Regions from separate parts of the Pseudarthrobacter sp. S9 genome, predicted to be linked through region 1. Evidence: riboswitches for the same ligand, from Rfam matches in the RefSeq annotation. Region 1 holds a riboswitch; each other region holds the start of a gene.
What was found. A riboswitch is a leader RNA that binds a small molecule or an ion and turns the genes downstream of it on or off. The one in region 1 is predicted to bind thiamine pyrophosphate.

Region 1 (7,742 bases):
AGTCCGTTGGGGAGCGTCTGGCCGCGCACCACGTTGCCCACGGGATCGGGCAGGGTGGCGAGGTTCTCCAGTGCCGCGGCGAGGGCATCGATCCGGGACCCGGTGAGGGTCAGCCGGTCCAGCAGGGCAGCGGTGGTGCCGTTCGCCCGGCCCGCGTCGATGTCCTTGGCATTGGCTGCCAGGATATGGTTCTTGTGCTCCAGCAGCGCGGCGCCGATCGCGCGCAGGCCGCGGTCCTTCCACGCACGGTTGGCGTGGGCCATCCTGCGGGCGGCGCGGCGGGAGCGGTCGGCGATGGCGTGGACGGCGGCTTCGACGTCCGGTGCCGCGCCGGCGTCAGCCGGGTCCGGCACCGCGCGGAAGTCATCGGCGGGCGCGGCGGCGTGGGAAGTCAGGGCCTCAGTCATGCTTCAAGTTTAGGCGAGCAGGCGGCTTAGACCAGCACCAGATCGTCAACATGAACAACTTCACGGTCATATCCGCGGCCCAGCGCCTTGCCGAGTTCCCGCGTCGAGCGGCCCAGCATCTGTGGCAGTTCGGCGGCGGAATAGTTGACCAGCCCGCGGGCGATCACCGTGCTGTCGGCGGACACCATCTCCACAGCGTCGCCCGCCTCGAAGGTGCCGTGCACCGCGGAGATACCGGCCGGCAGCAGCGAGGTGTGGCGGTCGCGCACGGCCCTCACGGCGCCGTCGTCGAGCACGAGGGTGCCCTGCACGGACGCCAGGTGGGCCAGCCACAGCAGCCGGATCGGCTTGCGGGAGCCGTTGACGGAGAACCAGGTCCCCACGTCCTCCCCCGCCAGCGCTGCGGCGGCGTTGGCGGTGGAGGTCACGAGGGCGTGGATACCCGAACCCGCGGCGATGCTGGCGGCCTCGACCTTGGTGAGCATTCCCCCGGTGCCGACGCCCGCTTTGCCGGCGCGGCCGATCGAGACGCCTTCAAGGTCATGGGGACCGGAAATGTGGGTAATCCGCTTGGCGCCGTGCGACGGAGGGCCGTCGTAGAGCGAGTCGACGTCGGAGAGCAGCACGAGGGCGTCGGCGCGGACCAGATGGGCCACGAGGGCGGCGAGCCGGTCGTTGTCGCCGAAGCGGATCTCGTGCGTGGCGACGGTGTCGTTTTCGTTGACCACGGGCACCACCCCGAGGTTGAGCAGCCGGTCCAGCGCCCGGAACGCGTTGGTGTGCTGGCTGCGGCGCATGAAGTCGTCAGCGGTCAGGAGCACCTGGCTGACGGTGACGCCGTGTGCCCCGAACGCGTGGGTGTACCGGGCCATCAGCAGACCCTGGCCCACGCTGGCGGCAGCCTGCTGGGTGGCGAGGTCGCGGGGACGCTTCTCCAGCCCCAGCGGGGCGAGCCCGGCGGCGATCGCCCCGGAGGACACCAGGATGATCTCGGTGCCCTCATTGCGCTTGTGCGCCAGGGCGTCGGCGAGGCCGGTCAGGGCCTCTTCCGAGATGCCGCCCTTGATGCTGGTCAGCGAGGACGAGCCGACCTTGACCACGATCCGGCGGGCCCCGGACAGGGCGGTGCGGTCCGGGGCTGTGCGGTCCGTGGCCTTGCGGTCCGGGGCTGTGCGGTCCGGAGTGACCGTGGAGCCGGGCGCGACGACGGCTTTACTCGTCATCTGCTTCGCCCAGTCCACTCTCCTTGAGCGGTTTGGCGGCCCGGCGTCCGCTGACCGATTCGGTCCAGATGCCGGCCTTGCGTTCGGCTTCGAGTTCGGCCCGGGCGGCGGCCTTGGCCTCACGGCGTTCGACCTGCTCGTCGCGCTTCTGCCCGCGGGTGGGGCGGTCGCCGATGTCAGCGAACCGCACATCGGTGCCGCGCGGCGCGGCCAGCAGCTCGGCGCCGGCCATCATGGTCGGCTCCCAGTCGAAGACGACGCCGTCCTCCTCGCCGATGACAACCGTGTCGCCAGGCGTGGCACCCTGCTTGAACAGTTCGTTTTCGACGCCGAGCTTGGCCAGGCGGTCGGCGAGGTAGCCGATCGCTTCCTCGTTGGTGAAGTCGGTCTGCTTGACCCAGCGGACCGGCTTGTCGCCCAGGACGCGGAACAGCGGCTCCAGGTTCTTCTCTTCGCGGCGGATCATGAAGCCGGATTCGTTGACGGCCCGGGGCCGCAGCACGGGGGCGTGCACCTTGGGCGGGGCCGCGGCGACAGCGTCGCGGGCTGCCTTGACGATTTCGGCCATGGCGAAGCCGAGCTGGCGGAGGCCTTCGTGGCTCGTGGCGGAGATCTCGAAGACCTTGTAGCCCCGGGACTCGAGCTCCGGGCGGACGAACTCGGCCATGTCCTTGCCGTCCGGCAGGTCCACCTTGTTTAGGGCGACGAGGCGGGGGCGGTGGTTCAGCGGCACCACTTCGCCGTCGGTTCCGCTGTAGCTCATGTCCACGGCGTACTTCTCAAGCTCGGCCTCGATGATGGCCAGGTCCGAGAGAGGGTCGCGGTCCGATTCGAGCGTTCCGCAGTCCAGCACGTGCACCAGTGCGGCACAGCGCTCGACGTGGCGGAGGAAATGGTGGCCGAGGCCCTTGCCCTCGCTGGCGCCCTCGATCAGGCCAGGGACGTCGGCGATGGTGAAGCGCACCTCGCCGGCCTGGACGACGCCCAGGTTCGGGATCAGGGTGGTGAAGGGGTAGTCGGCGATCTTGGGGCGCGCGGCCGACATGGCGGCAATCAGGCTGGACTTGCCGGCGGAGGGGAAGCCTACGAGGGCGATGTCAGCGATGGACTTCAGTTCCAGGACGACGTCGCTGGAATCGCCTTCGATGCCGAGCAACGCGAAGCCGGGGGCACGGCGCTTCTGCGAGGAAAGCGATGCATTGCCCAGGCCGCCGATGCCGCCCGCGGCCGCGATGTACTCCGCGCCTTCGCCCACGAGGTCTGCGAGGACTCTGCCGTTCTTGGACTTGACCACGGTTCCCTCCGGAACCGGAAGGATCAGGGTTTCGCCATTCTTCCCGCCGCGCCAGTCGCCCATGCCGGGGCCGCCGTTGGTGGCGTGCCGGTGGGGGGCGTGGTGGTAGTCGAGCAGGGTGGTGGTCTGCGGGTCGACCCGCAGGATGACGTCGCCGCCGTTGCCGCCGTTGCCGCCGTCGGGCCCGCCGAGGGGCTTGAACTTCTCACGGTGCACCGAGACACAGCCGTGGCCGCCGGTACCGCCGGATACGTGCAGTACTACCCGGTCTACAAAGCTAGCCACGTGGATCTCCTCAGTGCTGTTCCCCGGACCCCCTAAGGGGCCCAAGATGATTGTAATGCGGTTAAAACACCGGTGGAGCGGACCTAATGGCCCGCCCCACCGATTTAAAACTCGTTGTTACTCTGCCGCTGCAGCAGCCACGATGTTCACAACGCGACGACCACGGCGGGTGCCGAACTCGACGGCGCCGGGGGTCAGGGCGAACAGGGTGTCGTCGCCGCCGCGGCCTACGCCGGCGCCCGGGTGGAAGTGGGTGCCGCGCTGGCGGACGATGATCTCGCCTGCGGAAACTACCTGGCCGCCGAAGCGCTTGACGCCGAGGTACTGGGCGTTGGAGTCACGACCGTTGCGAGTGGAACTCGCGCCTTTTTTATGTGCCATTTGAAATGCCTGCCTTTAAAATTCTGGGGAATCTGTTGAAAACCTGAACAGTAACGAGTGGTTACTTGATACCGGTGATCTTGACCTTGGTCAGTTCCTGACGGTGACCCTGGCGCTTCTTGTACCCGGTCTTGTTCTTGAACTTCTGGATGACGATCTTCGGACCACGAAGGTCTTCGAGGATCTCAGCCGTAACCGTTACCTTGGCCAGGTCCGCGGCAGCGGACGTGACCTTGTCGCCGTCTACCAGGAGCAGTGCGGGCAGCTCAAAGGTGCTGCCGGCTCCACCGGGGACGCGGTTCAGGGTAACGAAGTCTCCAACGGAAACCTTCTCTTGGCGGCCGCCTGCGCGGACAATCGCGTACACCACTGGGGAACTCACTTCTCTCGACGTTTATTACTAGATTTGCGTGCGGAACCTGGGTCCAAATTGTTTTGGCCTGGCTCACGCTGTGCCTCAACGCCGGTGGATTCCCCGGGGGAACCCATGAGCTACCCCCGGAACAAATCCACATGTAATTTCATGTGGACAGTCCTCAGGGTCATAACCCAAGTGTTGGCGTAAGCACCGAAGATCTAGAATACGCTAATTTTGCCTTCGGCCGCAAATGAGGCTGGTTCCGGCGGTTGGTACGTGCTAGGCGCCACCATGAATTTTCAGAGTGTTGCCGCAACGACTTCCGGAACCGTGCCCAACTATCGTACCGGCTCCGCGGGGCGGATTGGTTCAGGCGTGCAGCCTCGGCGCGTCGAAAAATTCGACCTCGTAGCGCGATGACTGCCGGAAGGCCAGTGCCATCGCGTCCCGCTCGCTTCCTGAGGCCAGCCGCGCCGCTGTATCGGTGTAGGCGATGGCCTGCCGGGTCGCGGCGGCAAAGTCCTCATCGGCATAGGTCCGCAGCCAAGCGGCGTAGGGGTGCGCCTCGGGTGCGCCGACGGCGAGGAACTCCGCGTGCAGGGCGGCCCCGACTTCGGCGTAGAGCCAGAAGCACGGCAAGGCTGCCGCCACCAGCACACCGTAGCTGCCGGAGACCGTGGCAGCCAGCAGGTGGTCCACGTAGGACTTCGTGACCGGGCCCAGCGTTGCTTTCGTGGGCCGGGTGCTGAGCCAGGTCCGGTGCAGCTCCGATTCGACTTCGAGGCATTGCTGCGCCGAACGGGCCCAGAACAGCTGTTCAGCCTCCGAGGGTGCGATGGCGGCGGCGCGGGCCAGCACCCGGGAGTAGCCGTTGAGGTAGATGGCGTCCTGCGCGAGGTAATAGGCAAACTCGTGCTCTGGCAGCGTGCCGTCGGCCAGGCCCCTGATGAACTCCAGGCCGTAGATGGCGTCGAGATCGCCCGCCGCGCCGTCCCGAAGTGCCACGGCGAACTCGCCTTCTGCCGGGGTCTGGTGCCGGAGCCTGTCCTGCCGCTGGGTGAGGTGCTGCACGTGGTGGAAGTGATGGACCGGACCGTTTCCGGATCCGACGTCGAGGCCCCCCGCTTCCCGCAGCGCCCCCTGCAGCCACGGCTTGACCTCCCGCAGTGCCGCTTCCCAGTTCCCCACCCGGGCCTGCACCGTGGCCATTGCCGAGGACAGCGAGCACCCGGTGCCGTGGCTGTTGCGCGTGGGCACGCGCTCCCCGGGCACCACCACCGTCTGCTGCCCCAGCAGTCCCCCGGTGTTGACGAGCGCGTCCGGGCAGCCGCCGTCGCTCCCGTTCCCGCCGCTCGTCGGGTGGCCTCCCTTGAGGTGTCCTCCCTTGACCAGGACGGTGGTGCCGGCCAGTGCGGCCAGCCGTTTGCCCTGGTCCAGGGCTTCCGCCCAGTCGCCGGCGACGGGTTCCTTGAGCAGGATGGCGAGTTCGGCCAGGTTCGGTGTGATCAGGTCCGCCAGCGGCAGCAGGGCGTGCAGGGCGGCTTCGGCGGATTCCTGCAGGAGCCGGTCCCCGCTCGTGGCGACCATCACCGGGTCCAGCACCACGACGCCGGGGCGGACCTTCTCGAGCCAGCTGCGGACGGCGTCGATCACGGCGGCGTCACCCAGCATGCCGATCTTGACGGCGTCGATGCTGATGTCCTCGCTGATCGCGTCCAGCTGTGCGGTGAGGAAGGCCGCCGGGGGAACGTGTACGGCCCGGACGCCCTGGGTGTTCTGCGCGGTCAGGGCGGTGATGACCGCCATGCCGTAGCCGCCGTTCGCGGCGATGCTTTTCAGATCCGCCTGGATCCCCGCTCCGCCGGAAGGGTCCGAGCCGGCGATGGCCAGCACCCGGGGAATCCGGAGCGGCGCGGACGTGCGTGGCGGGTACGGAAGGAAATCAGTCGGACGAGATGGTGAGGACAAGAGAGACATCCCTTCGCCGGTGCTAGCCGGACAGGTTCAACGGGTCTGGATCTCAGCCGGCCCTATGCGCGGCACCCCGTGTCAGTCCTCCAGCCTAGCCCCATCCCTTAACGAACTGCGGGTGCGGCCCGAATCCGGCGTATTGCTACGCTGGTCCGGCCCGCACCCGCAGTTTCGGTGACTTACTCTCTTGACTTACTGAGCGGTTAGAGCTCCGACGCCGGCACGCCGACGCCGAGGATGATCGGCTCGTTGGCGGCGGGCTTGGCTGCCTGTGAGGCTGCGGCGGGGGCCTTGGCCTCGTGAACGGACACTGCAGCGGCCGACGGGGTTGCCTCGTGGTGTTTCACGGACGTCTCGTTGGCTGCACCCTGGGCGCGGCTGGCGCTCCGGTTGCGGCGTCCGCGGCGGGCGCGGGACGTTGCGCCGTCGGCTTCCACCTCGGACCGGGAGCCTGCGGCCTGGGCGCGGCCCGGGCCGGACCCGCCCGAGCGTGCCGGCGCTGCCGTTGCTTCCCCGGCTTCGCCCAGGTGGGCGAAGGCCTCGGTCAGCAGATCCAGGGTAAAGGCAGGAACCGGCGACTCCTCGGCGTGCTCGACGAACGGCAAGGCAACCTGCTCGCCACCGAAGGTCAGTACGGGACGTCCTGCTGCCTCCTCCTCCTTCGCGGCCAGCTGCAGGGCTGCGCCGACGGCGGCCTGGCGGGCCTCGGCGTCGTGCGCGGCGGCCATCTCCCCGTCGTGCAGGTGGGCGGCGTGCGCCGCGGCGGCGATGTTCGCCAGGGCCGCACGGGTTGCCTCGGCCTTGGCGTGGCGCTCGGCCTCGGTGGGCTCGGCGTGCACTGCTACCGCCGCGGACGGGGCCGTCTCCATGATTCCCTGGCCGCCCTTTCCACGACGGCGGCCCTTGCGCTCGGTCCGTACGGCGGGCTGGCTCTCGGCCCGCGGCACGTAGTGCTCGGCGGCGACGACGTTGGCCCGGCGGTGCTCCACGGGCTCGTCGTGCGTGACGATTCCCCGGCCCGCACAGGTATCACACTGCTCGCCGAAGACTTCCAGCAGGCCGGTGCCCATGCGCTTGCGGGTCATCTGCACGAGGCCCAGCGAGGTCACCTCCGCCACCTGGTGCTTGGTGCGGTCCCGGCCCAGGCACTCCACCATGCGGCGCAGCACGAGGTCGCGGTTCGATTCCAGCACCATGTCGATGAAGTCGATCACGATGATGCCGCCGATGTCGCGGAGCCGGAGCTGCCGGACGACTTCCTCGGCCGCTTCCAGGTTGTTCTTGGTGACGGTTTCCTCGAGGTTGCCGCCACTGCCGGTGAACTTGCCGGTGTTGACGTCCACCACGGTCATGGCTTCCGTGCGGTCGATCACGAGGGAGCCGCCGGAGGGCAGGAACACCTTGCGGTCCAGGGCCTTGTGGATCTGCTCGTCGATGCGCCAGGCCGCGAAGATGTCCGAATCCTTGGTCCACTTTTCGAGCCGGCCCACGAGGTCCGGTGCCACATAGGTGACGTAGGCCTCGATCGTGTCCCAGGCTTCCTCGCCGGAGACGATCAGCTTGGAGAAGTCCTCGTTGAAGACGTCGCGGACCACCTTGATGGTCAGGTCGGGTTCGCCGTAGAGCAGCTCGGGGGCGAGGATCTTGGTGGAGGTGGACTGGCTCTCGATGCCTTCCCACTGCGCACGGAGGCGGTTGATGTCGTGCGTCAGCTCTTCCTCGGACGCCCCCTCGGCCGCGGTGCGGACAATGACGCCCGCATCTTCCGGCAGGCGGTCCTTGAGGATGCGCTTGAGACGGTTGCGTTCGACGTCGGGCAGCTT
Region 2 (7,742 bases), 1.5 Mb from region 1:
GCCGCCGTCCACCCGGAGGTGGGTCATCTGCGGCCGGCCTACTTTGACGATGGTGCGGCCGACGATGGTCTCCAGCCGCTGGATCATTTTCAGGCTCAGGTTCTGCTTTCCCTGTTCCATCCGGGCGATGGCGCTCTGGCTGGTGCCCAGCTCGGCGGCGAGCTGTGCCTGGGTCCAGCCCTTCTCCCCGCGGGCATCGCGGAGCAGGACGCCTACGTATTCAGCAGTCTGTTGAGTCATTTCAGAAAAATATCACGGATAAGCTATCCGGCCGCGGAATCGCCTCCGAAATGGCGTCAATGTCACATGGATACCCGCGCTGTGCGATAACCTGCGATAACCGCGCCATGACCGGCCGCCCTCCGGCGCCGCGGCGCTCCGGCGTCCTCCGGTGCTCCGGCGTCTACCGCGGACACTCCCGCGTCTACTGCCGTGTGAGGAAGACGAGGTTCCAGGTGCCGGCCCCGAGGGCCGCGGCGACGGCGGCCGCGGCGATGCCCAGCCCGCCCAGCAGGACCCAGATGTCGAGGCCGCTGAATGTCGACGGCCTCGCCCAGGTCCGCTGCGCGCCGCCGAAGCCGCGCGCCTCCATCGTGACCGCTAGCCGGGAGGCGCGGCGGATGGCCTGCACCAGCAGCCCGAAACTCTGTCCTAGGGTGGCCCGGAGCCGCTGGTACGGGTTGCCGCGCGAGCCCACGCCGCGGGCACGCCGGGCCATGCCGATGGTCTGCCATTCCTCGGCCATGAGCCCCACCAGCCGCATCGCCGCCAGGGTGCCGAGGACGAAGCGGTGCGGCAGCTTCGCGTTCTGCGCCAGGGCGTCGGCCAGGTCCGTGGGGTCCGTGCAGCTCATCAGCAGCACCGCGGGCAGTGCGATGGCGAGGCCGCGGAGCATGAAGCCGAGCCCCAGCTGCAGGGAGCCCGCGCTGATGGACCAGATGCCGGCGTCGAACAGTATGGACCCGGTGTCCGGCGCCAGGATGGCGGTGCTCCAGCCGCCCAGCGTCGCCGCGAGGATCAACGGCCAGCCGCGCTGCCACAGCAGGGCAACGGTCAGCCCGGCCAGCGGGAAAAGCATCAGTTCGAAGGCCAGCGCCACCGACGCCGAGACCCAGTCGATCGACAACGCCAGCACCAGGGTGATCATGACGACGGCGGTGAACTTGGCCAGCGGATTGGCGCGGGTCAGCAGGGCATGGTTGCCGCGCAGGTTCAGGACTTCCCTCATGGCGACGCCGCCTCGGGCAGCCCGAGGTCCGCGACGTCAAGGCCCGGCGTGGCCAGCCTGAGTTCGGTGCCGCCGAGGACGGCGCTGAATTCCTGATCGTGCGTGACGGAGACGACGGCGGTGCCGGCGTCGAGGAGTTCGGAGAGGAAGGAGGCGAGTTCAGCCCAGGTGTTCGCGTCCTGGCCGAAGGTGGGCTCGTCCAGCACCAGCACCTGCGGGTGGGCGGCGAGCACCGTCGCCACCGAGAGGCGCCGCTTTTCGCCGCCGGAGAGCGTGTAGGGGTTGGCGTCCACCAAGTCCCTCAGCCGCAGTCGCTCCAGCAGCTCGTCCACGCGCTCTTCACCGTAGCCGAGGTGGCGGGGGCCGAACATGAGCTCATCGAGCACGCGGCCGGTGACGAACTGGTGCTCGGGTTCCTGGAAGACGGTCCCGATCCTGGCGATCAGCTGCTGGGCCTTCCACTGGTACGGATCGATGCCGGCGCCGGCGCTGAGCTCCAGCGTGGCAGAGACCGCCCCCGCGACTGGCTGCAGGAGACCGGCCAGGGTCAGGGCGAAGGTCGATTTCCCCGAACCGTTGGGGCCGGTGATGGTCAGGGCCTCCCCGGCGCGGACCCGGGCCGTGATGCCGGACTGCACCGGGTGCGGTGCGATGGTGCGGAAGCCGCCGCGCAGACCGGCGCGGCGTGGCCGCTCCCGGGAAACCGCGAGCTGTTCCGCGGCGAGCAGCAGCTGTCCGGCAGCCCCGGCCGCCGTGCGTGCCCGGGCCTGCGGCACATGGCCCGGCACCCAGACGCCCGCAGCAATGAGCATGTCCCGTGCCTGTTCCAGGACCTGGTCCGGGGTGCCGTCGATCAGCACCGCGGACTCCGTGGCGGAACCCGGCCGCAGCACCACGATCCGGTCCACGAGGTCTTTCCACACGGCCACCCGGTGCTCCACGACCACCAGGGTGGCCCCGGTCTTGTCCAGGCAGCGGCCCACGGCGTCGCGGACTTCCAGGACGCCGGCCGGGTCCAGGTTGGCGGTGGGTTCGTCGAGCAGGAGCAGCCCGGGGCGCATCGCGAGGATGCCGGCGAGCGCCAGGCGCTGCTTCTGTCCGCCGGAGAGGGCCGACGTCGGGTGGTCCAGCGGCAGCCGGGCCAGCCCGACGTCGTCGAGCGCTTCCTGCACACGCGCCCAGATCTCCGCCGGGGGCACGGAAAGGTTCTCCGCCCCGAACGCGACGTCGTCGCCGAGGCGCGAGAGCACCACCTGGGTTTCCGGGTCCTGCTGCATGAGTCCGGCCCGGCCGCGCTGCGCCCGCGGCGGGGCGCCGTCGATCAGGAGGCTTCCGGCCTCGTCGGAGTCCTCGGCGTCGCCCGAAGCTCCGCCCGCGGCACCGGCGCCGGCGGAGCTGTCGCCGAGCACGCCCGCCAGGGCGTGGAGCAGCGTCGACTTGCCGGCGCCGGAAGGGCCCAGCAACAGCACCCGTTCCCCCGGCCGGATGTCCAGGTCCAGCCCGCTGACCGCGGGCCGGGGCCTGCCCGCGTGCCGCCAGCCCCAGCCGCGGGCCGTGATCGCCGACGGGCGGACTGTATTGGAAGATGTCATGAGTCGTCGGCGGATGTCAGGAGAAGACAGGCTCCGTGGCGGCCTTGCGGGAGGCCAAGGAGCTCAGTACCCCGGTCTTGGCCAGGCCGCGGGTGGCGAGCCAGGACAGGGCGCCGGCAATGACGGCAGCGGAGATTGCCATGAAGACGATGTAGGCGAGCTTGTCACCGGCGGCGTAGGCGATGTTCCAGCCCCACGGCAGGAAGGAGTCGTTGAGGCCGCCGAACAGGCCCGCGCCGGCTCCGGCCAGCAGGGACACCGGCAGGTTGAACTTCCTGTACAGGATCGCGGCGAACACCAGCTCCGCGCCGAGGCCCTGGAGGACGCCGGAAATCAGCACCGTGGTGCCGTACTGCGAGCCCATGATCAGCTCGCCGGTGGCAGCCACTGTTTCGCAGAACAGGGCGGCGCCCGGCTTGCGGATGATGAGCATGCCCAGCACGGCCGGGATCATCCAGCCGCCGGCATAGAGACCTGTCAGGGGCGGGTAGAACGCGTTGACGGGTGCGGAAATCACGTTGGCGCCCTGGGACCAGGCCCAGAAAATCACGCCGCCGGCGACGGCGATCAAGGCGGCCACCACGATGTCCACCACACGCCAGTTGTAGTTGCGTTGTCCAAGCATCGGCTTGGCAGAACCATGCTTTGCAGATGTATCAGTCATGTCGTCCTCCTGAGGAACAGGAGGGGAGAGTCCCCCGGCTGGCCGCCGCTTCCGCCGCCGCTCCGGGCACTCTGAGATCTCGACTCCCTTGCGCCGGTACTAGCCGGATCAGGTTCGAGGGTCTGCGGCTGTCCGCACTCTCAGCGCCCACCATTGGTTCCCCTGGATTCCTCCAGTGATGCCCGACGGCGGCGCTCCCCTGTCGTATTAAAATCGCCCTTGTGGGCGTTGTTCAGTTTACACCCGCAGGCCCGCCAAATCCCGCGCCGGCTGTCACAATTCCCCCGCTATCCCGGCGGGAATCCCCCCAGCAGGGACGCTAGGCTAGGGGCAGCCCTGTTTCCTGCCACCCTGCTTCCTCCCACTCGGTTTCCTCCCACCCTGCTTCCTCCCACAAGGAGTCCCGGAATGAACATCGTCATCAAATTGCTCGGCACCGGCATCAGCCTCCTCGCCGGGTTTGTCGGTACCAAGCTCGTCGACACCGTCTGGGAGAAGTCCACCGGCAACAAGCCGCCTAAGGGCCACGACGACGACATCCCCACCACGCTACGCTCGGCCCTGATCTTCGCCCTGATCTCCGCCTCGGTCAGCGCCATCATCCAGGTGCTTGCCAACCGCGGCACCCAGCGCGCGATCACCCGCTTCGCCAAGACCCAGGACATCGTCTAACCGGGCTCCCCGGTGATTGGGCCTGGACTACCGGGCTCAGCCACCCTGGTCGTCGTCGGCACCGCGCTTGGCGGCCGACTGCTGGACCACGGCCTCGAGCTCGTCGGTGCTCAGCAGCTCCGGGTGCAGGTGCTTGGTGCGGTAGCCGGCCCGGCCCACCATGTGGGCGGACACGGGCACGGTGAGCAGCTGGAACAGCCAGGCGACCGCCAGCGCGGGCCACACCCACCAGATGCGCATCTGGAGCCCCAGGGCGAACAGCAGCAGGAACAGTCCGAGCACCTGGGGCTTGGTGGCGGCGTGCATCCTGCTCATGAGGTCGGGGAACCGCAGCAGCCCGACGGCGGCGGCGAGGGACATCAGCGCGCCGACCACCATGAAGACGGCGGAGACGGCGTCGATCATGAAGTCGGCCAGGGACGCGTCAGGATTCACGGACGTTCTCCCGCCTGTCCGCCACGAACCGCGCCACGGTGACGGAGCCGACGAAACCGATGATGGACAGCGCCACCAGAAGCATCAGGTTGTTGAGGTGCCGGTTGACGGCCATGTCGATGCAGAGCGCGGCCCCGACGATGGCCAGCAGCACGTCGGCGGCGAGCACCCGGTCCAGCAGCGAGGGGCCCCTCGCGATCCGGATGATCGCTCCGGCGGCGGCCAGGGACAGTACGACGGCGGTCACCGTCAGGACAAGCTGCATCATGCGCGCGCCTCCTGCTTGAGTGCGGACAGTTCGTCTCGGCTCCCCATGATGCGGATCAGCCCGGCCTCGGTGTCCCGGACTTCCTTGCGGAGCCGGGTCGCGTCCTCGGCGTTGCGGACATTGATGCCGTGGATGTACAGCGTGGACGTGGACCTGTCCACCTCCACCACGAGCGAGCCCGGGATCAGCGAGATCACGTGCCCGGTGGCGGTCACCAGGAGGTCGGAGTGGCTCCGCAGGGGGACGGCGACGACGGCGCTGATCACCCGCGGTCCGCGGGCGGCGGCCAGGAACAGGACCTGGAAGCTCGCTGCCGCCACCTTCGCGAGGAAGATGACGGCGAAGGGGATGGCGCGGAGCACATTGAAGCGGCCGCCGAGCTCCACCGGGGGCAGGTAGAACACGCGCGCCACCACCACCGCGATGAGTGCGCCGAAGAGCAGGTTGCCCGGGCTGAAGTTCTGCCAGAGGGCGCCCCAGACAATCACGAGCCACACCAGCAGCGGCAGTTCCTGTCGCAGCGAGATCCGCTTCCGGCTCATTTCCGGCCGCCAGTCTGCTGACCCTGCCCGGACTGGGCGATCACCGGGACCGGCGCGTCTTCGCCGAGCACCGCCTGGATGTAGGAGGACCTGTCCAGCATCTCCTGGGCGGACTGGTCCGCCACCTTGAACAGCGGCCCGGCAAAGACGGTCAGCGCCACGCCGAAGATCACCAGGCCCAGGGTGGAGCCCACCATGGTCCGCGGGAGCAAGGTGACATTTGTCTTGCCGCCCCGGTCCCCGGTGGCCGAATCTTGCGGAGCCGCGAGCAGCACCGGATCGGGATGTTCCGCGTCCTCGGGTTTGCGCCAGAATGCGCGGTTCCAGACCCTGGCGACGGCGAGCAGCGTCAGCAGGCTGGTCAGCACTCCCCCGATCACCAGCGCGTAGGCCAGCGGCGTGCCGAGCTGAATGCCCGCCTGCAGGAGCCCGATCTTGCCCAGGAATCCCGAGAACGGCGGAATGCCGGCCAGGTTCATGGCGGGCACGAAGAACAGCACCGCCAGCAGCGGGGACAGCTTGGCCAGGCCGGCCACCCGGTCCACGGAGGAGCTGCCGCCCCGGCGTTCAATCAGGCCCGCGACCAGGAACAGGCTGGTCTGGATGGTGATGTGGTGGACCACGTAGAAGACCGCGGCGCCCAGCCCGGCCACCGTGGACAGGGCCAGGCCGAACACCATGTAGCCGATGTGGCTGACCAGGGTGAAGGACAGGAGCCGCTTGATGTCGCTCTGGGCCAGGGCGCCGAGGATTCCCACCACCATGGTCAACAACGCTGCGACCATCAGCGGCGCGTTGAGCGCGTCCCCGGGGAAGAGCAGCGTCTCCGTGCGGACCATCGCGTAGACGCCCACCTTGGTCAGGAGGCCGGCAAACACCGCCGTGACGGGAGCGGGCGCGGTGGGGTAAGAGTCCGGAAGCCAGAAAGACAGCGGGAACACCGCGGCCTTGATGCCGAAGGCAACCAGCAGCATGACGTGCAGCAGGGTCCGGGTGCCCTGGTCCAGATCCGCGAGTTTGATGGCGAGATCCGCCATGTTGATGGTTCCGGTGGCGCCGTAGATCATGGCGATCGCGATCAGGAAGAGCACTGAGGAGACCACCGAGACCACCACATAGGTCACGCCGGCGCGGATGCGCGGGCCCGTCCCGCCCAGCGTGATCAGCACGTAGCTGGCGGTCAGGAGGATCTCGAAGCCCACATAGAGGTTGAACAGGTCCCCGGACAGGAAGGCGTTGGACACCCCGGCCACCAGGATCAGGTAGGTGGGGTGGAAGATCGAGAGCGGCGCGTCCCGGTCGCCGTCGGCCATGCCCTGCCCGGTCGCGTAGATCAGCACGGCGAGGCTCACGGCGGAGGACACCACCAGCATCAGCGAGGAGAACTGGTCCACCACCATCACGATGCCCCAGGGCGGAAGCCAGCCGCCGATGTTCACCGCGGCCGTCCCGCCCTCCCACACAGAGGCGAGCAGCCAGCATTCGAGCAGCAGGGTCAGGGACAGCACGGCGATGCTGACGGCCCGCTGGGCCCGGGGGTGCCGGATCAGCAGGAAGGTCAGGGCGGCGCCCAGGATGGGAAGTACGACGGCGAGCGGGGCAAAACTGGCGACGTTCACTGTCCGCCTCCTTCCGGTCTTGGCGCCACGTTCCGGGAGCCTGGCTGTTCTTCCGCGGCGGCGTCCTCGGCCATGACCGGGCGGTCGCCCGCCATGACGGTAGCTGTGTTGGTTCCGGCGGCGGTGTGTCCGGCGGTGTCCGAGATCCCGGCTCCGTCGGAGCCGATCATGGCCAGCGGGAATTCCGAGGTCTCCGCCGGGATCACGGAGTCGTCCTCGGCGTCGAAGCTGGGCGTCTCCGCGACGCGGCGGTCCTCGGCGTCGTCCTGGATTTCGTCCTGGCGGGCCAGGACCCAGGTGCGGTAGATGATGCCCAGCATGAACGCCGTGACGGCGAAGGAGATCACGATCGAAGTGAGGATCAGTGCCTGCGGCAGGGGGTCGTTGTAGTCCCGCGGGTCGGTGTCCTTGCTGAACATCGGCGCGAGCCCGGCGTAGCCGCCGGTGGTGAGAATCAGCAGGTTGGTGGCGTTTGCCAGCAGCATGAGTCCCAGCAGGACCCGGGTGAGGCTGCGTTCCAGGATCAGGTAGATGCCGCAGGCATACAAGGCTCCCATGACCGTCAGCAGGGTCAGATTGACGCTCATGCTTTCCCCTTGGCGGTGGTTTCGGCCGGGATCCCGCCGGCTTCCTGCTGTTCGGAGGGCTCCGCGGGATGATCTTCGAAATGCTCGTCGATTTCGGCCCCCAGGCTCCGCAGTACGTCCAGGACGAGGCCGACG
Region 3 (7,742 bases), on a different replicon from region 1:
AGACCGCGCCAAGGGCAATCATCAGGGCCGTAACGGCATCCTTCATCCTGGGCGGAGCAGTGCTCCTCGCTGCCCTCCTCGCTGCTCCGGACCTGTCTGACCCCAAGCTCGGGGAAGCAGACGGAGGCCTGCAGTACATCGTCCTGTCGGTCCTCGGAGGACCCTTCGGCAAGGCCTTCCTGCTCTGCGTCGTGGTGGCAATCACTGTCTGCGCACTCGCCGTCCATGCTGCGGCCATCCGCATGATGTTCGCGATGGCGCGGGACAATAACCTGCCATTCAGCAGCCAGCTTGCAAAAGTCCACCCGGTTCGGAAGACCCCCACGACGGCGGCCATCACCACCGGCGTTCTCGCAATCATCCCGCTGCTGATCAATATCGGCCAGCCCGCCATCTTTACGATTCTTTCCAGCATTGGAATCGTGCTGATCTACCTGGCCTACCTGCTGGTCACCGCTCCCATGCTCCGTAACAGGTTCCTGAAAAAGTGGCCGCTGGCTGACGATGGGGCAGAGTCAGGCTTCAGCCTGGGTAAGAAGCGGGGCTTTATCGTCAATCTCATTGCCGTGGTCTGGGGAGCCGCAATGACCGTCAACCTGATCTGGCCTCGGCCGGAGATCTACAACTCCGAGCCACCGTTCGAGTGGTATTTCCAGTGGGGCGGGGTCATCTTCGTCGGATTCGTCGTTGTGGTCGGTCTCCTGCTGTACAGGCTGCGTATCAGGCACCGCACGGGTGTGCTGGAAGAACATGCGGCAGCCGTGCCGGACTCCGCTGACGCTGACGATCAGCTTGCACCCGCACTGGTCTAATCTCTCAAAGACGGGAAGGCAGACCGGTCAAGGAACGGTCTGCCTTCCCGTCTCTGTGGCCGGGATTCCGTGGCCCTTGCTTGTTCCACCGCAGGCATTTTTCCGAAGGATGCCCGCCGGCGTTGAGTTCGTCGTCGTCGACTAGCCCGTCTTAGATCGAATACAGCACGACGGGATCATCACAAACAAACAGACGACGGCAGCCTGTGCCGTTCTCGATGACCCGTATCAGTCGGCCGTCGTCGGCGCGGTACTGCCCGCGGTGGGGGCTCTCCGCGGGGGCCCAGGCAAGAAATTCCTCGGCTGCGGGCCCCCTGAAGTTGCAGGGGCTGGACTCCGGAGGTGGCGTCCCGCGGCTTTAAGGGTGCGGGACGCCACCGTCAATCGGAGGGTTAGTTGATGGCGTTGCGGAGTTGCTTGGCGGCCAGGGCGGGGTCGGCTGCGCTGTAGATGCCGCCGCCGACGACGGCGACGTCGGCGCCGGCCTGCTGGACAGCTGCTATGGTGGCGAGCTTCACGCCGCCGGCGACGGAGAACGGGACGCGTGCTTCTGCTCCGGCGCTCAGGAGTCCGGTCAGGTCGAAGCCGGGCTTGGCCTGTTCGTCCAGGCCGGCGTGCATCTCGACGAACTTCGCACCCAGGGCGCGGGCTTCCTTGGCGCGGGTGACCTTGTCTGCGACACCGATGAGGTCCACGACGATGCCCTTGTTGTGGGCCTTGGCTGCCTTGACGGCGCCGGCGATGGTGGAGTCGTCCGCGGTGCCGAGCACGGTGACCAGGTCGGCGCCGGCCTTGAAGGCGATGTCGGCTTCGAGTTCGCCGGCGTCCATGGTCTTCATGTCGGCGAAGACGATCTTGTCCGGGTGGGCGTTCTTGACGGCGGTGACGGCGGAGAGCCCTTCGGCCTTGATCAGCGGGGTGCCGAGTTCGATGATGTCGACGTATTCGGCGACCTGGCCGGCCAGTTCGAGGGCGGCTTCGGTGGTCAGAACGTCCATAGCAACTTGGAGCTTCATGATGTTTCTACTTTCTGTAAGGAACTGCGGTTCTCTGCAGGTAACTGCGGTGGGTGTGGAAAAAGAGGGGCCCCGGTTATTCGAGGTTGGCGTGCCGGAGCCAGAGCTCTTCGGCGGGCACATCGGTGTTGTCCCACAGGGACTGGAAGAGGGCCTCGGTGGCGAGGAAAAGCACCTGTTCGAACAGGGACCCGGAGTACTGGCGCGAGACGCTGGAGCCGTGGTCGGTCTTCTGCGCGGCGGGAATGGTCACCAGGGCGTCGGCGAGCCCGGCGAGCGGGGAATCCGGGTTGGTGGTGAACGCGGCGATCCGCGCCCCGGCCTTCGCCGCCGTTTCCGCTGACTTGACCACCCCCGAGGTCGTCCCCGATCCGGAGGCCACCAGGAGCAGGTCCCCGGAAGCGATTGCGGGAGTGGTGGTGTCACCGGCGATGTGGACATTCAGGCCCAGGTGCATCAGCCTCATCGCCGCCATCCGCAACACCAGCCCGCGCCGGCAACAAACACCCGGCCCGGCTGGCTAAGGTGACGGGCCAGGCCGGCCACCTGCTGCCGGTCGATGCCTGCGGCGGTATCCGCGATCTCCCCCAGGACAAGGGAGACGCTGCCGGCGAAGGCTTCCCCGGATACGTCCGGGGCGGGTCCGGTCATCACGGTCAAATTCACTTCTCCTCCTCCAGAGGTGGGCCTGACATCCATCGTCCTGTCATTTACGGGGAGGGGAAACGCTAATTCGGGATGGTTTAAACTGCCCGTTTGGGTAGGTGGGTGTGTGGATCGTCCGGTATGCCCTGACGAGATTCAGCGGCATGGGTGTGCAGTCCATCGATCCCCCGTTGAATGGCAGGGCGTTGCCCGGGGAGGTAGCTACGCAGCCACGGCCATTGTCCGCCTGCTGCCGGTCATGATGGACGGAGGTCCGCCGTGTCCGCACGCAATGGACTGCGACAGCGTTCTTCGCATACGGCCTCGTAGATGTCTTAGTGGACGTAGCGGCGTTTGAGGGCCGCCGCAGGTCCGGCCGGCGTTGCTGAAGGCACCCAGAACAGGTCTTGGGCGATGGCGTTGGGATCGGCGTCGGCGTCGGCGTCGGCAGCACGATACCGGCGTCGTTGCCGCCGAACTCCAGGGTGAGCCGTTTGACGGTGTCGGCTGAGGACTTGATGAAGCATTCCGGACTCCACGGTTCTGTCCGCCTGGTTGCGAGTAGGGTTTATTCCAGTGACACGGGGTGCCCTGCTGGCCGGGGCTGAGAGAACACCCGTTGAACCTGATCTAGTTCGTACTAGCGAAGGGATGTTGCGGATGACTATTCGCCTGACGCCTGACCACGCCTGGGCCATGCCCGAACGGCTCCGCCTCGTTGATCCTGCGGATCATCGAGGCGGAGAAGCCAACAGTGGCAACTGCTGGGAAGGCTGGCCGCCGGCGGGGCCACTGCACCGTGTTCGGAACTCCAGAGCACGTCGCCGACCAGATTGAGCTGTGGTTTCGCTCCGGTGCCGCAGACGGGTTTAACCTCATGCCGCCGCTGCTGCCCGATTCGCTCGACGAGTTCGTGGACAGGGTGGTTCCGGTATTACAACGGCGTGGGCTCTTCCGCAGCAGCTACACGGCGGACATGCTGCGCGGACACCTCGGACTGGAACGGCCGACCGTAGGCGTCCCGGACAATGGATAGTCCTATAAGCCTCTCCACTGACCCATCCCGGCAGGGCCACGTCCACTTCACTGTGGCAAGTCCGAAGTCCCATGGGCAAACCCACGAACTAGACATCAGCAACCGCCCGGGCGCGTCCGGGCACGCCGGACCAGTCCCCGCCGAATCAGGCTCAGCCGCTGCAACCCTCAATCATATTTGACCAGAAACAAGGAATCAGCATGAACATCACACTGAACGGCAAGCCCCACGCCGTAGGGGCAATGGCCTCCGCTGCAACGCTCGTCAGCCAGATCACAGGCCGCGAACTTGCCCCCAGCGGGCAGGCCGCGGACGGCCAGCGGCTGGGTGTGGCAATAGCGCGCAACTCGGAGGTGGTGCCCCGCAGCCAGTGGCACAGCACGGCGCTTGCTGAGGGCGATGGCATTGAACTCGTTACAGCAATTCAGGGAGGATGAGGATGATGACTGAAACAACTGCGCTTCCAGCCGGGCCTGGAACAGAGACTGACCGCATGGTCATCGATGGCGTGGAATTGAGCTCCCGGCTCATTATGGGCACGGGCGGAGCGCCTAGCCTGGACGGACTCGGTGCCGCGCTCCTGGCCTCCGGGACGGAACTGACCACGGTAGCCATGCGCCGCTACTCGCCCGCCGAAACGGGTTCCCTGTTCCGGCTGCTCGTGGACAACAACATCCGGGTCCTGCCGAACACCGCCGGCTGCTTCACCGCAAGGGATGCGGTCATGACGGCGGAACTGGCCCGCGACGCGCTGGAAACGGACTGGGTCAAACTCGAAGTCATTGCCGATGAGCACACGCTCTTGCCGGACGCCGTGGAACTCGTGGATGCCACCGAGCAGCTCGTCAACCGTGGTTTCAAAGTCTTCGCGTACACCAATGACGACCCGGTCCTGGCGCTGCGTCTGGAGAACCTGGGGGCCACCGCAGTCATGCCGCTTGGCTCTCCGATCGGGACGGGCCTGGGAATCCTCAACCCGCACAACATTGAGCTGATCGTGTCGCGCTCCTCTGTGCCTGTGGTGCTGGATGCGGGCATCGGTACCGCCTCGGATGCCGCCCTCGCTATGGAACTGGGTTGCGACGCCGTTCTGCTGGCCACGGCCGTGACCCGCGCGCAGAACCCTGCGCTCATGGGTGAAGCCTTCAAACACGCTGTTATCGCCGGTAGGCTGGCGAAGGCGGCCGGGCGTATCCCGCGCCGCGAGCATGCGCTGGCGTCTTCTGCGATGGAAGGCCGGGCCGAGTTCCTCTAGACCAGGGTTCTGACTGTGCGGGTGCGGCGATGGGCAGGCTCACCCGCTCCCCACCAAGACTCAGCCGTGGCACCTAAGGACGAGGTCCTCACCCGCCGCAAATTGACGAGTCCCTTTCGGGCCTGCCGGACCGGCGCTACCGCCTGGGCGGCGGGTCACTGTCTACAAGACGCCGACGGCGGCCAGCGTGCTCGAGCTGATCCGAAAATGGGGGTGAGCTGGCTGCGGCGGGTGGCGTGCTGGTGTGCCCGCCGGGGTCCGGCGGGGTGGGTCCGCGGTATGAAGGCGGGCGGGTGTCAGGCTCCCGGGGTCAGGGTGACGGTGTAGCCGAGGGCTTCGAGCTGGCGGATGTGGCCGCGTTTTTTGGTGTCCGGGTTGGTGCGGCGGGTGAAGTTGTGGGCGCCGAGGTCATGGAACCGTGCGTCCGGGTCCTTCAGGAGGTGCCAGACGATGACGGGATGGAACGTCCGACGGCGACGATGGCGCGTTTCTTGCCCCGCCGCCGGGCGATCCTTCGGTAGCGTTACAACCGTGTATTCATCCGGTTCACCTCGCACAACGCGGGCGGCGAGGTGACGCCACGTGACATCGAGTCCGCGGCAGCCGTCACCGGGGTGGCCTCAGAGGCTGGCTGTGCAGTCGGTATCGACACGCCCGAACCGACGGCGATAGCGGAAGTCTGGCGCGTTGCGCTGGGCTATGAAAAGGGGCCGGGGCGGCAGCCTGCAGGACGCGGAAGGCCGCGGAGGGGTCGATCGCGACGGCCTGCACGGCCAGGCGCGCCATGCCAGGGACGGGGCGAACAACCGGTGCCGACACCCTTTTGGTCCCGACCGTCGACGCCACCAAGGGCCTGGCCGGTGTCCAGGTCCGCGATCGTTGTCATCCAAGGTTCGAACGGTGTCACGCTTGTGTTGCCGGGTCCTGGAAGGAGCACACGGACCGGAACCGGTCTTCTCCGACGCCGTGCCACTAAACGGCAGCGTCGACAGCCAGACTGAGGCGATCGACCCCATGCATGGCGTCGGCGGCCCTGACCAGGGTCAGGTGTGAGAATGCTTGGGGAAAGTTGCCGGCCATCCGCTTTTCGTTCGTTGCGTACTCTTCGCTAAGCAGACCGAGCTCGTTGGCAAGCCCCACGAGTTTGTCCATAAGGATCTTTGCCTCGGCCCGTCGGCCTGTACGCGCATACTGCTCCACGAGCCAGAACGAGCATGCGAGGAAAGGATGTTCACCCGGTTCCAGGCCGTCAACGCCACTCTCTGTTCGATAGCGCAGCAAAAGGCCGTCGTCGGTAAGGAGTTCTTCTTCCAGCCGTCTGACAGTGCCGAGCATGTGCTCGTCGTTGTAGGCGAGAAAACCGACCTGTGGCATGACTAGTAACGCAGCGTCTGTTTGACCTCCGCCATAGCTCTGCGTAAAGGAGCCAATCCTCCGGTCGAATCCCTCGCGCATTATCTCTTCACGCAACCGCTCACGGAGTTGCTCCCACTTCTTAACATCTCCGGATAATCCGTGGATCCGTACCGCCCGGATCCCGCTGTTGAAGGCGGCCCACATCATCACCCGGGAGTGGGTGAAGTACTGTGCCTCGCCGCGCATCTCCCAAAGGCCAAAGTCCCTGTCGTCGAAGTGTTTTTCTACGAATCCCAAGAGCGCCCGCTGAAGGGCCCAAGAGAAATGGTCTTCTTTACCTCCGGCCATACGCAGTCTTTCCAATGCCACCATCACTTCGCCGACGACATCTGCCTGGAACTGCGAAACGGCCGCATTTCCAATGCGAACAGGCCTGGAGTTCGCATAACCGGGGAGGTGGCTGAGCTCGCGTTCGGGGAGTTCCCGCTCTCCCCCAACCCCGTACATGATCTGCATCTGCTCGGGATCGCCGGCCAGTGCCCGAAGGAGCCAGTTGCGCCACTGAAGGGCCTCCGTTTCATAGCCGTGGGTCAGCATCGATTCCAGTGTCAGGGCCGCATCGCGCAACCAGCAGTACCGATAGTCCCAGTTCCGCGGTCCACCGAATTCCTCCGGGAGGGACGTCGTGGGCGCTGCGACAATGCCGCCCGTTTCCAAATGCGTAAGGGCTCGCAGTACTAACAGCGAACGCTTTACCGCACCCCCATACGCACCGTCTTGCCGGCAGTGGCTTCCCCAGCGGCTCCAATACTCAGTGGCTTCTTCAAGGGCGACATCAACGTCAATCGCTGCTGGCAAGGGGCGGTGCGAGGGGAACCACGTTAGTTCAAAATCGACCTTCTCGCCCTTTGAAATGAGGAATTTTCCCTCATGCCCATGCGCATGGGCTTGTGGAAGATGAGGTCCTCTCAGTGCGAGAGCATCCGGACCGGCCATGGCCAACAGGACCGGCGCCGTCGTCGGCGCATTGTCACGGACCCGACTCACCCAAGGCAATACCGTTGAATATCCTGGTCGGATCCGAAGCTCCTGGCGCATTTCAACGCTGCCGGCCAATCCGGTAACACGGCGGATGAGGGACGAACCGTTATCCCCCAGCGGCATGAAATCGGTAACTAGGACGCTTCCGCTGACAGTCTTCCAAAGGGTTTGGAGCACAAATGTCGAGTCAATGTAGTGCCGGTCGACAACGACAGCGCCTGATTCACTGGGAGCCAACAGCCAGCGGCCGTGCTCATCGGTGCCTACAAGCCGGCTAAACACGGACGGTGAGTCAAAGCGCGGGAAACAGAGCCAGTCCACGCTGCCGTCCCGGGAGATGAGAGGCCCGGTTTGAAGATCCGAAAGCAACGCATAATCCTCTATGAGTGCAGCCATGCTCCACTCAATCACAACTTTTTCACATTCAGGTTAGGCCCGCTGTATGTGAACCCGGTCGGCGCGGAACCGCCAGGCCGGTAGTTTCCTCATCCGCGATCTAGTTGAGCTCGGAAGTGGAGAAGGAACTACCTCCGGGCGGCCAGGCCGGGTTCGTATTTCATAGTGGGAAGAGCGTTCTGCAG
Region 4 (7,742 bases), 110 kb from region 1:
GATCCTCATCTACGCGTTGTCTCCGGTTTCGGCGCTGCCGGCAGCTTCGCCGGTCTCCTCGGCGTTGATCTCAAAGAGCCCGGGCGGCGGGGTGACCAGCACGAACTTCTCGCCCACATTCACCTCGGGGACGATCTGCTCCACGAACGGGATCAGGATTTCCTTGCCGTCCGTCGCGGTCACGACCAGCAGGTCCTGGACGGGGAGGGTGTTAAGCCCGGAGACCTTGCCGACAACCTTGTCGCCCACCCGGACGTCCAGACCGACGAGCTCGTGCTCATACCAGCCCTCGTCGTCGTCTTCGTCGAGTTCTTCGGTCTCGATGAAGAGCTTGGCGCCGCGGAGCGTTTCGGCCTGATTGCGGGTCTCGATCTCCTCGAAGGCCAGCAGCAGGATGTCCTTGTTCCAGCGGGCGCTCAGCACGGTGAGCGGTCCGGCCGAGGCGGGCTCCACGGTGAGCTGTGTGCCAGGAACGAAGCGGTCGCCGGGCGCGTCGGTCAGCACCTGGACGGTCACTTCTCCGCGGATGCCGTGGGGTTTGCCGATTCGTGCCACCTGAAGCTGCATCTGTTCCTCTGTTCCGGATTCTTACTGCTGGATTCTTTTTTGCTGGGTTCTTGCCGCTGGGTTCTTGCCGCTGGTTCTGGACAGTTCTGCCGCGGAAAACAGGCCGGCCCCTCCACCATTATCTGGTGAAGGGGCCGGCCTAAAGACGAGTATTGCTGAACGCGTTAGCGGCGGCGGTCGGTGTCGACGACGTCGACCCTGACCGGCTCGCCATCCGCCAGCGCCGCAACCACAGTGCGCAATGCGCGTGCGGTCCGGCCCTGCCGGCCGATCACCCGTCCGAGGTCGTCCTGATGAACGCGCACCTCGAGGGTGTCCCCTCGGCGGTTGTTCTTCGCACTGACCTTGACGTCCTCAGGACTGTCAACGATCCCGCGGACAAGGTGTTCGAGCGCTTCTGCCAGCAATTTACTCTGCCTCGGTGGTCTCTGCTTCGGCGGCGTCGGCGGCGTCGGCGGGAGCCTCGGCAGCGTCGTCCTTCTTGGCCTTCTTGGTGATGGCTTCCGGGATGATCACGGAACCCTTTTCCGGGGTAATGAAGGCAGCCTTGGGAGCCTTGGTCTTCAAGGTTCCCTCCTGGCCGGGGAGCCCCTTGAACTTCTGCCAGTCACCGGTGATCTTAAGGATCGCGGCAACCTGCTCGGACGGCTGTGCGCCGACGCCGAGCCAGTACTGGGCGCGGTCCGTGTCGACCTCGATGTACGAGGGCTCTTCGGTTGGGTGGTACTTGCCGATCTCTTCGATGGCACGGCCATCACGCTTGGAGCGTGCGTCCATGACGACGATGCGGTAGTACGGTGCGCGCATCTTACCAAAGCGCTTAAGGCGAATCTTTACGGCCACTTTTGTGGTCACTCCTGTTTCTGAAACGGGGTCGAGCCCGGCGTTCTGCACCCGTGGGGCGGGCCGTACTAGGGGGTTCTTAAGGACAAGATCCGGACGCGGAGAGAGGGGCCACGCAGATCGAGTACCTGTTTATTGTGCCAGATCAGCGCCGGGATTTCGACTTGACACGTGCACAACGTGCTGAATGCCCTCCATTTTAGCGGCGCGGAACCCGTCCGGACTCAGGACGTCCGGACTCAGGACGTCCAGACGTAGAGCCCGGACTTGGTGGCGGGGTCCACGTCGGCGGCGAGCTCGGCGAGCTGCCGGACATAGCTCCGGGCCTGGTCCGCACCGAAGGGCATGTCCTCCTCGGCCGCCCAGCTCCCGGCCACGTCCTCCAGGACGTTGCCGTCGCCCTCGGTTTCGTAGGTGAGCAGCTCGGCGAGGGCCCGGACCATGGCGGCCGGGACGCCGAGCAGGGAGTCGCTGGCCACGTCCACCATCGCGAGCTCGTAGTCGGCGCCGGCGGCATGGACGGCGGTCCCGGCCAGGTCGCCGAGGCGCTCGACTTCGAAGTCGCTGATGTCCGGGATCCGGACGGCCGCCGGCGCCGCGGCGCCCCCGCCGTCGAGGGCGGCGGCGCGCTTGAGGGCTTCATCGTGGGTGGACACAAAGATTTCGGTGAATCCCATGGGGTGATCCTTAGTGGCTCGGCGGTGGTGGCTCGGCGGTGGTGGCTCGGCGGAAAGTCCGGCTTCAGCCTAGCCCAGCGGGCAGTCACGTCAGCGCCAGCGTGCCGCCAGCACGCCGTCAGCGTGCCGTCAGCGAACAGCCACGCGGATGCGGTTGCGCCACGGATCCCCAAAGCGCAGCTCGGCTCCCGTGTGGTGCGACTGGACTCCGGCGAGCTTGAGGCGGTCGGCGAGGGCTCCGACGTCGTCGCCTGAGGGTACTTCGATCAGCACCTCGCCCAGGCCCAGGGTGTCACGCCGGGGGCCGGCGCCGCGGCTGTTCCACACGTTCATGGCCATGTGGTGGTGGTAGCCGCCGGCGGAGACAAACAGCGCCTGGCCGTGCCAGCCCGCGGTCTTCTCGAAGCCGAGGGTCCCGACATAGAAGTCATGGGCCGACTGGACGTCGCCCACCTGCAGGTGGACGTGCCCGACGCCGGCGCCGGCCTCGCGCTGTCCGGTCACCGATTCCTCGGTGAGGAACTGCTCCAGGTAGTGCTGGGGCGGCAGGGCAAGGCTGTCCATGACGACGTTCTTGCCTTCCCAGGACCACGCCTCGCGGGGCCGGTCCCAGTACAGCTCGATGCCGTTGCCCTCGGGATCGCTGAAGTAGAAGGCTTCACTCACGAGGTGGTCGGCGCTGCCGCTGAAGGACTGCGGCTCATACTGCGCCGCGGTGGCGACGGTGGCGGCCAGGGAGTGCTGGTCCTCGAAGAGCAGGGCAGTGTGGAAGAGGCCGGCCTCGCCGCGGGAGGGACTGTGCAGCCCGGGGGCGGGGGCAAGGTGGACCAGCGGCTTCTGGCGGCGGCCCAGGTAGAGCCCGCCGTCCTGCTCGGCCACGATCTCGAGCCCGAGGGCACGCTGGTAGTAGTCCGTCATGAGCTTCATGTCGCCCACCTTGAGCATCACCGTACCCATGGTGAGTGCGGGGGGAAGAAGATCCTGGCTGGTGGCTTCTGCAGTCATTTTGAACGCTCCGGTGGTTCAGCGGCCACCGACCGTCGATGACCTTCATACAGTTAAATTACTTGAAGCTTCAATTTATTCCTAATGGACGAGTTGACCCCGCAACACGATGTGCTTCGGCTGATCCAGGGTGCCGAGCCGGGTCCTGGGGTCCTCGGCGTACACGAGGACATCGGCGCTGGCGCCTTCGCTGAGGCCGTCCGCCCCGAGCCAGGCGCGCGCGGCCCACGCGCCGGCGTCCAGCGCCGCGCGGGCGGGCAGGCCGGCAGCGTGCAGGGCTTGGATCTCGTCCGCGATCCGTCCGTGCCTGATCACGCTGCCGGCGTCCGTGCCGGCGTAGATGGCCACGCCGGCCTCGTACGCTGCCAGGATCCGTTCGCCGCGGCGTTCCCAGAGTGAGCGCATGTGCGCGGCGTAGCGGGGGAACTTCGCCTCGGCCCGCGCGGCGATGTCCGGGAACGTGGCGATGTTGATCAGCGTGGGCACGATCGGGACTCCCTGTTCCACGAAGCGCGGCAGGTGCCGCGGAAGCAGCCCGGTGCCGTGCTCGATGCAGTCGATCCCGGCGTCGAGCATGTCGTCCAGGGTGTCCTCGGCGAAGCAGTGCGCCGTGACGCGCGCGCCTTCATCGTGCGCGGCCTGGACGGCGTCCCTTAGCACCCCGGCGGGGAAACTCGGTTCGAGGTCGCCGGCGTCGCGGTCGATCCAGTCCCCCACAAGCTTGACCCAGCCGTCCCCGGCGAGCGCCTGCTTGCGCACGGCCTCCACGAGGTTCTCCGGTTCAACTTCGACGGCGAAGCCGCGCAGGTAGCGCCCGGTCCTGGCGATGTGGCGGCCGGAGCGGATGATGCGCGGCATGTCCGCGCGCTGCTGGAGCCAGCGGGTGTCATGAACGGCTCCCGCGTCGCGCACCAGCAGCGTGCCGGCGTCGCGGTCCGTGGCCGCCTGTTCCTCGGCGACGTCGTCCGGGACGTCGCCGCCGGGGCCGAGTCCGATGTGGCAGTGCGCGTCGACGAGGCCTGGAATGACCCAGCCGTCCAGCACGAGGTCCGGCGCGGCGGCGGGACGGCGGAAGGTCAGCACGCCGCCGACGGACCACATGCCGCGGCGTTCCTGGTCCGCGGCGGTGAGGACCGGGCCGCTGAACTCGATGATCCTGCTCATGCCTTAAAGCGTAGTCCGCACGGCCAAGGGCGCTCCGTCACACACAGCCGGCCCTGCGCGGGCTGTGATAGCTTCGTCTACGACCACACGGGTGCCCTTGCAGGGGCTGAGATCGGGCTGACGCGGCCTGCGACCGTTGAACCTGTCCGGGTAATGCCGGCGAAGGAAGTGAGTATTCCGTGAATACGCAATCCGCACAGCACAGCCCTATCAAGGACCAGTCCGGCCCAGACCAGCAGCGCCAAAACCAGCCTGGCCCCACCCAGTCGCTGAAGTCCCATTCCCTGGCTTTCACCACGGACGAGGAACACGGCATCCGCGTTCCGGTGACCGAAATCGCGCTGGAGGATTCCCCCGGCGGGGTGAAGAATCCTCCGTTCACGGTGTACCGGACGGCCGGGCCCGGAAGTGATCCAGTGGTCGGCCTGGAGCCGTTCCGTTCCGAATGGATAGAATCCCGGGGCGACACCGAACCGTACAGCGGCCGGGAACGGAACCTGCTCGACGACGGCAAGTCCGCCGTGCGCCGCGGCGCCGCGTCCGCCGAGTGGAGGGGAGCACAGCCGGTGCCCCGCCGCGCCGTCGACGGCCGCACGGTCACCCAGATGCACTACGCACGGCAGGGCATCATCACGCCTGAGATGCGGTTCGTGGCTGTGCGGGAGAACTGCGATGTGGAGCTGGTCCGCAGCGAGGTGGCCGCAGGACGGGCCATCATTCCCAACAACATCAACCACCCAGAATCCGAGCCCATGATCATCGGCAAGGCCTTCCTCGTGAAGATCAACGCCAACATCGGCAACTCGGCGGTCACCAGCTCCATTGCCGAGGAAGTGGACAAGCTGCAGTGGGCCGCCCAGTGGGGCGCGGACACCGTGATGGATCTCTCCACCGGGGATGACATCCACACCACCCGCGAGTGGATCATCCGCAACTCCCCCGTCCCCATCGGGACCGTGCCGATCTACCAGGCGCTGGAGAAGGTCAACGGCGAGGCCAATGACCTGACCTGGGAGATCTACCGGGACACCGTCATTGAGCAGTGCGAGCAGGGTGTGGACTACATGACCGTCCATGCCGGTGTGCTGCTGCGCTATGTGCCGCTGACCGCCAACCGCGTCACCGGGATCGTGTCCCGCGGCGGCGCCATCATGGCAGGCTGGTGCCTGGCCCACCACCAGGAGAACTTCCTGTACACCCACTTTGACGAGCTGTGCGAAATCTTCGCCAAGTACGACGTCGCGTTCTCTCTCGGTGACGGTCTGCGGCCCGGCGCGACGGCGGATGCCAACGACGCCGCGCAGTTCGCCGAGCTGGACACCCTGGCCGAACTGACCAAGCGGGCGTGGAAATACGATGTGCAGGTCATGGTCGAAGGCCCAGGGCACATCCCCTTCCACCTCGTCCGTGAAAACGTGGAACGCCAGCAGGAACTCTGCGATGGCGCCCCGTTCTACACGCTCGGGCCGCTGGTCACGGACATTGCGCCCGGCTATGACCACATCACCTCGGCGATCGGCGCCACGGAGATTGCCCGCTACGGCACCGCGATGCTCTGCTACGTCACGCCCAAGGAACACCTCGGGCTGCCGAACAAGGACGACGTCAAGACGGGCGTGATCACCTACAAGATCGCGGCCCACGCGGCGGACCTGGCGAAGGGCCACCCGGGCGCCCACGAACGCGACGACGCCCTGTCCAAGGCGCGGTTCGAGTTCCGCTGGCGGGACCAGTTCGCGCTCTCCCTGGACCCGGTCACGGCCGAGGCCTTCCACGACGAGACTCTTCCGGCCGAACCCGCCAAGACGGCGCACTTCTGCTCCATGTGCGGGCCGAAGTTCTGTTCCATGCGGATCAGCCAGGACATCCGCGACGAGTACGGCTCAGCGGAGTCTCAGGCCGCGCTGGCCGACATGGCTGCGGGAATGCGGGAGAAGAGCCAGGAGTTCCTTGCCTCCGGCGGCAAGGTCTATCTTCCGGAGCCGTCCGTGGGCAGCCCCGCTTAGCTCAAAACGCCCGGCTCAGGACACTCGGCTCAGCACGCCTCGGCGTGCTGGCGCCGGCTGACGTCCGCGACAAACGCGCGGATGATCCGGTCCCCGTCCACCGAATCCTGGGGCCGGTGCCCTCCCGCGGCGACGCGGTGCAGGGCACCGGTTTCACGGAGATAGCCGGCGATTTCCTCATACAGAGGTTCCCAGCCGCCGGTGAGCACCAGCGTGGGCACCCCGGGCACGATCTGCAGGGGTGCCTCCCACGGAGGTGCCTGCAGGCGCAGCCGGCGGGCCGCCCTCCGGGCCTCCGGCGTCGTGGCCCCGGGGGCGTCCGCCGAGAAGGCGCGCCGGATGAACTCCCGCTGGAAGTCGTCATCACTGAGGTGGTGGCGGACGTCGAAAAGCGGCTGCATCAGGGCCCGGTGCGCCGCCGTGGCCGGCAGCTCCGCGGTCAGCGACAGGCAGTCCGGTTCCACCAGGGTGAGGGAATGCACGAGGTCGGGCCGTTCGACGGCGGCCATCATCGCGGCGATGGCGCCCTGGGAATGGGCCACCACGTGGCCGCCGGCCGCGCCGCGGCCGTCATCGGCCAGCGATCCCAGCACGATGGCGGCATCGGCGGCGAAATCCGATTCCAGCGGCTCGGCGACGGCGTCGAAGCCGTGGCGCCGCAGGAACAGCGCATCGTAGCTGAGCGCCATCCCGTGCTGCTTTGGCCACGCGGCAGCGCCGAAGCTGCCTGCCCCGTGGACGAAAACTACGCGCTGCTTGAACATGGTCTAACCCTATGACACCGGCCCGCCGTTGAGGCCTGCGACACAATGGACGCCGGCATGGCAGCCGGCTGGCGCTACTTGCTGCCGCCGAGGAACTTGTCGAAACCCTTGGGCAGGTTCAGCTGGGAGGGATCGAAGTCCTCTCCCTGCTGGCCGAAGGATGCACCGCTCGGCAGGGCCTTGGGCCCCGCGGCACGCCGGGCCTCCGCCTCGCGGAGTTCCTGGGCTGCCTTGGCCGGGTTGCCGGAGCGGGCCTTCTTCTTGGGGGCGTTCTTGGCTCCCTTGCGTGCCCCTCCGCCGCCGCCCATGCCGGGCATCCCCGGCATTCCGGGCATCCCGCCGCCGGCAGCCATCTTCTTCATCATCTTCTGGGCCTGGGCAAAGCGCTCCAGCAGGCCGTTGACCTCGGAGACGTGCACGCCCGAACCGCGGGCGATGCGGGCGCGGCGCGAGCCGTTGATGATCTTGGGCGCGACGCGCTCGTGCGGCGTCATGGAGCGGACGATGGCCTCGACGCGGTCGATCTCGCGCTCGTCGAACTGTTCGAGCTGCTGCCGGATGTTCTGCGCCCCGGGCATCATCATCAGCATCTTCTTCATGGAGCCCATGTTGCGGATCTGCTGCATCTGGGCCAGGAAGTCGTCCAGGGTGAAGTCTTCCTGGTCGGCGAATTTCTTCGCCATCCGGGCGGCTTCGTCCTTGTCCCAGGACTTCTC

Region 2: another riboswitch for thiamine pyrophosphate. It lies ahead of ACQCSY_RS11335 (ECF transporter S component); the one in region 1 lies ahead of ACQCSY_RS18435 (bifunctional hydroxymethylpyrimidine kinase/phosphomethylpyrimidine kinase).
Region 3: another riboswitch for thiamine pyrophosphate. It lies ahead of ACQCSY_RS22995 (LLM class flavin-dependent oxidoreductase); the one in region 1 lies ahead of ACQCSY_RS18435 (bifunctional hydroxymethylpyrimidine kinase/phosphomethylpyrimidine kinase).
Region 4: another riboswitch for thiamine pyrophosphate. It lies ahead of thiC (phosphomethylpyrimidine synthase ThiC); the one in region 1 lies ahead of ACQCSY_RS18435 (bifunctional hydroxymethylpyrimidine kinase/phosphomethylpyrimidine kinase).

The regions. Positions count from the first base shown of each region.
Region 1 is NZ_CP189576.1:3,842,982-3,850,723, reverse strand. It holds gene ACQCSY_RS18460 (glutamate-5-semialdehyde dehydrogenase) at 1-407, opposite strand, end outside; gene proB (glutamate 5-kinase) at 434-1,630, opposite strand; gene obgE (GTPase ObgE) at 1,620-3,209, opposite strand; gene rpmA (50S ribosomal protein L27) at 3,327-3,590, opposite strand; gene rplU (50S ribosomal protein L21) at 3,652-3,960, opposite strand; gene ACQCSY_RS18435 (bifunctional hydroxymethylpyrimidine kinase/phosphomethylpyrimidine kinase) at 4,318-5,925, opposite strand; TPP riboswitch at 5,908-6,005, opposite strand; gene ACQCSY_RS18430 (Rne/Rng family ribonuclease) at 6,123-7,742, opposite strand, start outside.
Region 2 is NZ_CP189576.1:2,368,997-2,376,738, reverse strand. It holds gene ACQCSY_RS11350 (UDP-N-acetylglucosamine 1-carboxyvinyltransferase) at 1-240, opposite strand, end outside; gene ACQCSY_RS11345 (energy-coupling factor transporter transmembrane component T family protein) at 425-1,228, opposite strand; gene ACQCSY_RS11340 (ABC transporter ATP-binding protein) at 1,225-2,820, opposite strand; gene ACQCSY_RS11335 (ECF transporter S component) at 2,837-3,484, opposite strand; TPP riboswitch at 3,552-3,695, opposite strand; gene ACQCSY_RS11330 (DUF4235 domain-containing protein) at 3,893-4,156, shown strand; gene mnhG (monovalent cation/H(+) antiporter subunit G) at 4,193-4,591, opposite strand; gene ACQCSY_RS11320 (monovalent cation/H+ antiporter complex subunit F) at 4,581-4,859, opposite strand; gene ACQCSY_RS11315 (Na+/H+ antiporter subunit E) at 4,856-5,401, opposite strand; gene ACQCSY_RS11310 (Na+/H+ antiporter subunit D) at 5,398-7,020, opposite strand; gene ACQCSY_RS11305 (Na(+)/H(+) antiporter subunit C) at 7,017-7,607, opposite strand; gene ACQCSY_RS11300 (Na+/H+ antiporter subunit A) at 7,604-7,742, opposite strand, start outside.
Region 3 is NZ_CP189577.1:200,902-208,643, forward strand. It holds gene ACQCSY_RS22975 (APC family permease) at 1-812, shown strand, start outside; gene hxlA (3-hexulose-6-phosphate synthase) at 1,205-1,828, opposite strand; partial or broken gene hxlB (6-phospho-3-hexuloisomerase) at 1,905-2,479, opposite strand; partial or broken gene ACQCSY_RS22990 (aldehyde dehydrogenase family protein) at 2,812-3,002, opposite strand; TPP riboswitch at 3,046-3,142, shown strand; partial or broken gene ACQCSY_RS22995 (LLM class flavin-dependent oxidoreductase) at 3,189-3,509, shown strand; gene thiS (sulfur carrier protein ThiS) at 3,710-3,946, shown strand; gene ACQCSY_RS23005 (thiazole synthase) at 3,952-4,764, shown strand; partial or broken gene ACQCSY_RS23010 (IS110 family transposase) at 5,061-5,287, opposite strand; gene ACQCSY_RS23015 (glycoside hydrolase family 15 protein) at 5,737-7,557, opposite strand; gene ACQCSY_RS23020 (hypothetical protein) at 7,686-7,742, opposite strand, start outside.
Region 4 is NZ_CP189576.1:3,737,711-3,745,452, reverse strand. It holds gene trmD (tRNA (guanosine(37)-N1)-methyltransferase TrmD) at 1-9, opposite strand, end outside; gene rimM (ribosome maturation factor RimM) at 10-567, opposite strand; gene ACQCSY_RS17935 (RNA-binding protein) at 732-974, opposite strand; gene rpsP (30S ribosomal protein S16) at 976-1,410, opposite strand; gene ACQCSY_RS17925 (hypothetical protein) at 1,650-2,087, opposite strand; gene ACQCSY_RS17920 (VOC family protein) at 2,217-3,092, opposite strand; gene ACQCSY_RS17915 (amidohydrolase family protein) at 3,174-4,256, opposite strand; TPP riboswitch at 4,334-4,441, shown strand; gene thiC (phosphomethylpyrimidine synthase ThiC) at 4,436-6,262, shown strand; gene ACQCSY_RS17905 (alpha/beta fold hydrolase) at 6,292-7,026, opposite strand; gene ffh (signal recognition particle protein) at 7,101-7,742, opposite strand, start outside.